Regions from separate parts of the Thermostichus sp. MS-CIW-36 genome, predicted to be linked through region 2. Evidence: riboswitches for the same ligand, from Rfam matches in the RefSeq annotation. Region 2 holds a riboswitch; the other holds the start of a gene.
What was found. A riboswitch is a leader RNA that binds a small molecule or an ion and turns the genes downstream of it on or off. The one in region 2 is predicted to bind cobalamin.
Positions count from the first base shown of each region.

Region 1 (3,867 bases), on a different contig from region 2:
CTCAACGCTCGGCACCGCAGGGCTGTGGACATCGTAAACGCCGTTGCCCACCTGGTGACGATACCCAGCCTGGGCAATTTGCAGCAGGGTTTTGTTGTTGCTGCGGCTGTTTTCAATGGAAAGCACGTCGGCATCCAGCCGCTCAATGTGCTCGATGATGTCCCCAAACTCTGAGTAGCACATGTGGGTGTGAATCTGGGTTTCCGGCTTGGCCCCGCCGGTAGCTAGGCGAAAGGCATCCACTGCCCAGCTGAGGTATTCTGGCCAGCGTTCTTTTTTCAGAGGTAGCCCCTCCCGCAGTGCCGGCTCATCCACTTGCACCATCACCGCTCCAGCCGCTTCCAGATCTGCCACTTCGGCTCTCAAGGCCAGGGCAATCTGCAAAGCCTGCTCCCGCCGGGGAATATCAACACGGGGAAAGGACCAGTTGAGCATAGTCACTGGCCCCGTGAGCATGCCTTTCACCGGCTTTTGGGTGTGGGACTGGGCTACTTGGAATTCCCGCACTGTCATGGGTTGGGGGCGAACCACGTCGCCGTAGAGAATGGGAGGGCGCACGCAGCGGCTGCCGTAACTCTGCACCCAGCCGTGTTCAGTGAAGGCAAAGCCTTCCAGCTTCTGGGCAAAGTACTCCACCATGTCGGTGCGCTCAAATTCCCCATGCACCAACACATCCAGGCCAATCTCTTCTTGAATGCGGATGCACTTGGCAATCTCAGCGTCAATGGCTGCTTCGTACTCCGCCTGCGAAACCTCCCCTCTTTTGTACTTAGCTCGCCACTGCCGCACCTCTGGAGTTTGGGGGAAGGAGCCAATGGTGGTGGTGGGCAAAGGTGGTAGCTGAACCTGCCGACTTAGGCGCTGCTCGTAGGGCAGGAATCGCTCGAAGTCCTGGAGCTTGAGGTTGGCCAAAGCCTGGCGCACTTGGGGGTTGGGGGGGCTAAACTGCGCAAAGCTCTGCCATTGCTGCTGGATTTCCGCCTGCTGGGCAGCAGTGTCTTCGCCGTTGAGGGCTCGCGCCAGGAGAGCTACTTCGGCCAGCTTCTGTTCGGCAAAGCTGAGGACATTTCTGAGGGGTTCCGGCAACTGGGCTTCCAGAGCAGCGTCGTGGGGCACAAATTGCAACGAAGCGGAAGGCTGCACTCGTAGGTTGGGAGCTACCCCCTGCAGCTCCCGCAGGCTGGCCAAGACGGTCTCAGGCTGAACCTTCCAGACATTCCGAGCGTCCACTACGCCAGCACCTAGGATCTGGTCAGCCGGAAAGCCATAGGTTCTTACCAGATCCAGGGTGTGGCCACGGGTAAAGTCAAGGCTAATGCCGGCCACCGGCAGTTGCACCACCCAGGGGTAAGTCTCCCCCAGGTCATCGAAGTAGGTGACCAAGTGGATAGGGATCCCGGCGGTTGCCAACTGGCGGTAGCTCATTTCCACAGCTTCCCGCAGGCCACTTCCCTGGCTGGTAACCAAAATGGGATCGTGAATCTGGACTTCTGGGATCCCCAGCTGTTTTAACTCCTGGAGGAGATCCCGGTACAGAGGAAGGAGCTTTTCCAAGTCCGCCCGCAGATCCCCAGATCGCTGGCTAAGGCAGAGCAAAGTCACTGGACTGAGGACAACGGGGCTGGTGCGCTCCCCTAGGATCCCTTGGGCCCGCCGAACTCTTTCCAAAAAATCCCCAAAGTTAGGACTGGGATCGGCTTCCGGCTCAATTTCGGGTACCAAGTAGTGGTAGTTGGTGTCAAACCACTTGGTCATTTCCAAAGCCGGCAGGCCCTCCCGCCCCCGCGCCATGGCAAAGTAGCGGTCTAAACCCGACAGACCTCGGAACCGAGAGGGGATCAGCCCCAGCCAGGTGGCCCAGTCCAGTACATGGTCGTAGAGAGTCTGATCCCCTACCGCAATGTGATCAATCCCAGCTTGTAGCTGAGTCTGCCAGGCTTGAGTCTCCAAATCCCAAAAGGTAGCCAGCAGAGCCTCTGACCCTAGGGCACCACTCCAAAAGCCTTCCAAAGCTTTTTTGAGCTCGCGGCGCTTGCCCATGCGGGCATACCCCAATGTCATGGTTTGTGCAGTCATGTTGTGTGCCATCCCAAATACTGAGTTTTCTAATTTTCCTGCGTTCAATTCGCCCTCAACTGGGATCCCGCCCGCCAAGGAAGAAACCGGCTGTTCCTCTCTTGCCTCTGGAACCCCAACAAAACACTGCCTTTTGCGCAAAAAAGATACTCAACGCAGCCAGCGATCGCAGTGGCTACTTGCCAGCCTACCAATTGAAGTCAGGAAGCCTGACATCTCACTCTTTCCTTCGCGTAGGCGGGCTGTAGATCTTGATAGATCTTGGTGCAACAGCACCCAAAATTTACTCTCTCCCGGCCAACTTGCTCAGAGTCTTGCTTGGGTTCTTGGACTTATTTCTACTGCTGAGGAGTACCGAAAGCTTGTGGGAGCAACGCCGGGAAAATGCTCAGGATAACGAAAGCAGAAACGAGCTAAAGCCAAGACAGTTACCATCTGTACCTCGCAGATGTTGTGAAGTTTAGAAAAACCATCGGCGGGCATTCTGACTGACACGGTTTTGGGGGACAAGATCTGGATCGGCAGCGAATGACTCTAGAGATTTGCTGCAGAACTTCTCCTAAACCGGATCACAGCTGCGGGACAGCGGCAGATTCTCACTGCTCTTTCCCCGTTTCCTCTGGCGGCTGATCCCCGTCAGAACCGATAGCTGAGCTACATCGTATCACGGAGTTCAGAGACGGGAGTAGAGTGCTTCAATCATCACCAAGCCAGCAGCCTTTGGAGCTACCAGACCTCACCTTTCACCCAGCGGTCTTGCAGGAAGTCATCGGAACCCTCTAAGCATCCTCCCCCCCTGCATTGCTCTCAAGATAAGGCAGTGGTAGCTTAGCTGCCATAAGTCTTGTCCAGGAGGCAAGGGGGTTTGCTCCTTTTTGCTTTGCTGAAAAAGCGACAGATCGGGGTTTCTATGGCATCAAGCTTAAAAGTAACTGTGTGGTCTGTGGGCCTCTTCTTGCTGAGCCAGATGTGGGCTGGATGCGCTCAGAATGCTGCTGAGCGGACAGCTTTCGATCCAAAGCTAGCAGGATCCAGCGATCAAATCGTGCTGGCCATTGGAGGGGAAAGGGAAGAAGGATTTGATCCCACCCTGGGCTGGGGACGTTACGGTTCGCCTTTGTTCCAAAGCACTCTGCTGCGGCGGGACGAGAACCTTGAGATTGTAAACGACCTGGCGACTGGCTACACTGTCAGCCAAGATGGCCTAACCTGGACGGTAACCCTACGAAAGGATGCAGTCTTCTCCGATGGAAAACCTGTCACAGCAGCGGACGTGGCTTACACCTTTAACCAAGCAGCTCGGAGTGGTGGTCTGGTCGACCTAACCGCCCTAAAGGAAGCAGTAGCTATCGACACTCATACGGTGGAGCTGCGGCTGCAAAAACCCCAAAGTACTTTTGTCAACCGCCTCATCACCTTGGGTATCGTGCCTCAACATGCCCACGGGCCTGATTATGCTCGCAAACCCATTGGCTCTGGCCCCTACCGACTGGTGCAGTGGGATGAGGGGCAACAACTGATTGTGGAGGCAAATCCCTTATATTACGGCCAGACTCCTGGCATTCGGCGGCTGGTTTTCCTTTTCCTGGAGGAGGATGCAGCCTTTGCAGCAGCCCGAGCCGGACAGGTACACGTGGTTAGCGTGCCTCAGTCTTTGGCTAAGCAAACTGTTAAGGGCATGAAGCTTCACGCCATTCCCAGTGTGGATAACCGAGGGCTGATGTTCCCCTTTCCCCCTAAAACCGGTGCGACAACCCCAAAGGGATACCCCATCGGCAACGATGTGACTTC
Region 1 covers NZ_JBSSBR010000001.1:161,694-165,560, forward strand. The annotation lists gene metE (5-methyltetrahydropteroyltriglutamate--homocysteine S-methyltransferase) at 1-2,076, opposite strand, end outside; cobalamin riboswitch at 2,534-2,738, opposite strand; gene ACVWVQ_RS00780 (ABC transporter substrate-binding protein) at 2,987-3,867, shown strand, end outside.
Region 1: another riboswitch for cobalamin. It lies ahead of metE (5-methyltetrahydropteroyltriglutamate--homocysteine S-methyltransferase); the one in region 2 lies ahead of ACVWVQ_RS10875 (TonB-dependent receptor plug domain-containing protein).

Region 2 (3,867 bases):
CGGAACCGGCAGTCCTGCACCGTCGGATCCCTTGGTGTGTGTGAGGTTAAGCCCTATGGTTAGCCAGCCTTTGAACGCAGGTCTTGATCGTCCCAAAAGCCCTCGTCGCCACAGACAGCCTTCTGCTCTGAGCCGACCCCTCTCCGGTACAGTTCAGGCCAGCCGCACCCAGCCTTTGAATTTGAAGTTGAAATCAGCCCATCCTCGCAGCCAGCATCTTGCTTGGGCAGAACACCTAGCCTGGTGGAAGCAAATCTCCACAGGGATGGCTATCCTCTCCGGCGTTTCAGTGTTGAGCCTTTACAGTTGGACTGTGCATACCCAAAGCCGGTGGAGCCAGCGTTACCAGGTGTGGCAGCAGATGCAGCGCAACGAACGACAGTTTCTGCTGACTCAAGAATCCATTGCCAATTCTCTCCGGGAAATCGCCGACCGCTCCGAAATGGTGCCGCTGGTACCGGATCGGATGATCGAGGTGCCAATTGCCTCTCCCAGCCAAGTTGAGCCGGATCCAGCCCACCAGGCAACGGCTTTGCCAGAAAGAGCGCTCCGCGCCGCTCACGCGACCGAAAAAGCCCCTCTTTTCTATCCGGTTGGGTACTAATTCATACGGATCCCGCCCATGACGGCTAGGCCAGCGTCCCCATCTTGCTTTCCCAAAAGCTGTGGGTCTTGTGAAGTCTCAGCGTATCTGATACATTTACGCTGAACACTGCTGAACATCACTGTTCAACTATGCAGCGATAGCATTCTGTTTGTTTCCAAACAGAATGGCGGTATCCCGCAAAGCTTTGAGTAGAATACCCAAAGCGCAGTTTCCGTGTCGTCTTACTACCAATTTTCTGCTTTGCTTTGGCTACCATGTTGGCAGACTCGAAAGTAAACAGAAAGATCAACTGGTAGTAATCCGTACTGAACATATTATACATTATTTTCAGTATAGTTGAGCTTATTATTGACTAGAGTCATGCTCTGTTCTCTAAAAGGCTAAGGGATCCTTGGGCCTCAGGATCTGGAATAGTAGTGGGCTACTCTTTAACTGCTTACAAAGCAAAGAAGAAGTCTGGCCCAGGTTTTCTAAGTTGGTGGGATGTGGCCCATCCAAAGCCCTGGGATTGCCGTTGGGATCCCGTTCACCCCTGGGGATGACATCCCCCCTGGCAGGATAGGAACTCCAGAGCAGGGGATGTATGATGCCTAGCACGGCTTTTTCGGAGCAATCGCAGAGAAAGCTGTACCGACAGGTTGTCCTGGGGATCAGCCAGGGCATGTAAAGGGGAAAGTCCGGTGCAAATCCGGCGCTGTGCCGCAACTGTGATGGGCTTGGGCTAGACCCATGCCCTCAGTCAGGATGCCCGCCTGCGGTTCTGGCTCGTCTTTCTTCCGCGTCGCACGGAATCAGGAGCTTCAAGAAAGAAAATGAATCCCATTCTAGGTCTCAGCCTGGCGCTGGGGGGCTTTGTTTTGGGGATCCCAGCGTGGGCGCAGCCGGCGGCCTCTTCACCTTCAGCTCAAGAGGTGTTGGAAACCGGTGTTAGCGCCGAGATTTTAAATCAACCCGTCACCACACCTTTTCGCCGTCCTGGTTTGCTGCGGGATTCTTCCCGCCCGGTTTACGTCATTACCCGCCAGCAAATTCGAGAGCAAGGGGCAAGAACGGTTCAGGAGGCCCTGCGCTACCTGCCCGGGATCCTCAGCGACGGCACGGCAGGAACCCAGTTGGGAGCCCTTAGCTCCCAGTTTATGCGGGGAGGACGAACGGCCCAGGTGTTGGTGCTCTTGGATGGCCGCCCCATTAACGACCTGGGCTTTTTTGGCGGGTTCGATCTGTCTCAGATCACTACAGATGTGGTCGAGCGTATTGAGATCTCTCCAGGTGGGGGCTCCACTTTGTACGGATCCGACGCTGTTGGCGGGGTCATCAACATCGTGACGCTGGATCCAAAGCCGGGATCCGAGACCGTGCTGGAAGCGGCTATCGGCAGCTACGGCCTCAACGAGCAAGGGATCCAGAACCGCGGCCAAGCGCAGGATCTGGGCTGGGTGGTCAGCTATCGCCGTCTGCAGAGCAACAACGACTTTCCCTTTGAAATTAGGCGTTTGGGCAAAGCAGGCAGGCGGGAAAACTCGGCGGTGGAGTACCACAACCTACAAGCCAAACTCACCTGGCAACTGGCAGAAGGCCAGGTCCTAACCGGAAATGCCCTTTATCTCAATAAAGCGTTTCAGGTGCCTGGCAGCACCGAGTTTCCCTCCCCCGATGCAGTGCAAAACACCAACGACCTGCTGTTAGATCTCAGTTGGCTGTGGGATCAAGAGAGGGGATCCCTGCAAGCCAGGGTATTTTTTGACGACCTCAACTATCGCTTCAGCGCCCCACAAAGCCAGGGATCCCGGGATGAGATCCTGCGAACGGGGTGGGGATCCCAACTGCAATACACCTGGAAGGCTGCTGAAAACCTGGAGCTTACTCTAGGAGCGGATTACCGATCCATTTCAGCTCGCAACACCACCTTCTCCTTTGCCAGGGGATCCACCAATGTCAACTACGACAATACCGTGAACCAAGGGGCCCTCTTTGCCCGCCTGGATTACAAGCCACAGCCCAACTTTTATCTCAACTTAGGTGTTCGCCAAGATTCGAGCAATCTGGTCAACGGTTCGGCCACCTCTCCTGCCGCAGGGATCCGCTGGGTTTTGGCAGAAGGCACCACCCTGAGGGCCAATTATGCCGGCAGCTTTCGCACCCCCTTGATCTCAAACTTATTCTTTCGTTTGCGGGGCTTTTTTGAGGTAGATGGGAACCCCAATTTGCGCCCGGAGCGGGGAGAGAGTTTTGACATTGGCCTGGATCAGGCTCTGGGAGATTTTGGCCTACTGCGCTTGACCTTTGCCCATAACCGCATCCGCGATGGCATTACCTTTGTCAGCACCGGCCCGCGCAGGGGAACCTACGAAAACATTGAGCTCGTGGAATACACGGGCTTGGAAGCAGCCCTGGATTTGCGATTGGGGGAAAACTGGACTCTTTTTGCCAACTACACCCTGAACGATCCCATCATCCGCTCGGCGCTGGATCCCAAAGAGGTTGGCAAACAGCTAGCCTTCGTGGGAGCAGACAGCTTCAACCTGGGCCTGAGCTACCGCGATGCAGAGGATCGGTATGCCTCAGTTTTCCTGCATCACATTGGCACTTTCTTTACCAACAACGCCAATACCCAATCTCTGCCCGGCTACACCAACCTGGCTCTGCGGGGAGGGATCCCAGTAGCAGAAAATCTCGCTCTCGAGGTGGGAGTCGATAACCTGCTGGATGAGCAATATGAGGTTTTCCCCGGCTACCCCGGAGTGGGTCGCACCGTTCGGCTTAATTTAAGGGGCCAATTTTAGAGCGACTTGAGGCTGACTTTTAGCTGTCTAACTCACTGCTGAATCCTTGGCCAAGACATTGAGATCGTCTTTGCCTCTTCTCACACCCTTTGCTTGGACAGAAACCTATGACTATATCAAGGAGCACCATGTCTCGATCAACTTCCCAGTTGCCCATCCAAGCTGGCAGCGCTGCTCAGCAACCCAGCAGCCATTGTCTTTGGGTTTGTGTCACTTGCGGATCTCGGTGGGTTAACGGCCAAAAAGAAGGGATTAGCAAGGGAGAAATGCTGCTGTCTGCCCTGCAATCTCAAACCCTCAATCCTCAACTGACCCTGAAGCCGGTTGCCTGTATGAGCGGCTGCAGCCATGCTTGTGTCGTTGCGTTGGCAGCACCTCAAAAGATGACCTATGTTTTTGGAGATCTCGATCCAAAAGATGTGGATCTCATTCTGCAGACAGCAGAGCTCTACCTCACCAAGCCAGATGGGATCCTAC
Region 2 covers NZ_JBSSBR010000025.1:37,418-41,284, reverse strand. The annotation lists gene ACVWVQ_RS10880 (hypothetical protein) at 56-604, shown strand; cobalamin riboswitch at 1,225-1,377, shown strand; gene ACVWVQ_RS10875 (TonB-dependent receptor plug domain-containing protein) at 1,420-3,390, shown strand; gene ACVWVQ_RS10870 (DUF1636 domain-containing protein) at 3,519-3,867, shown strand, end outside.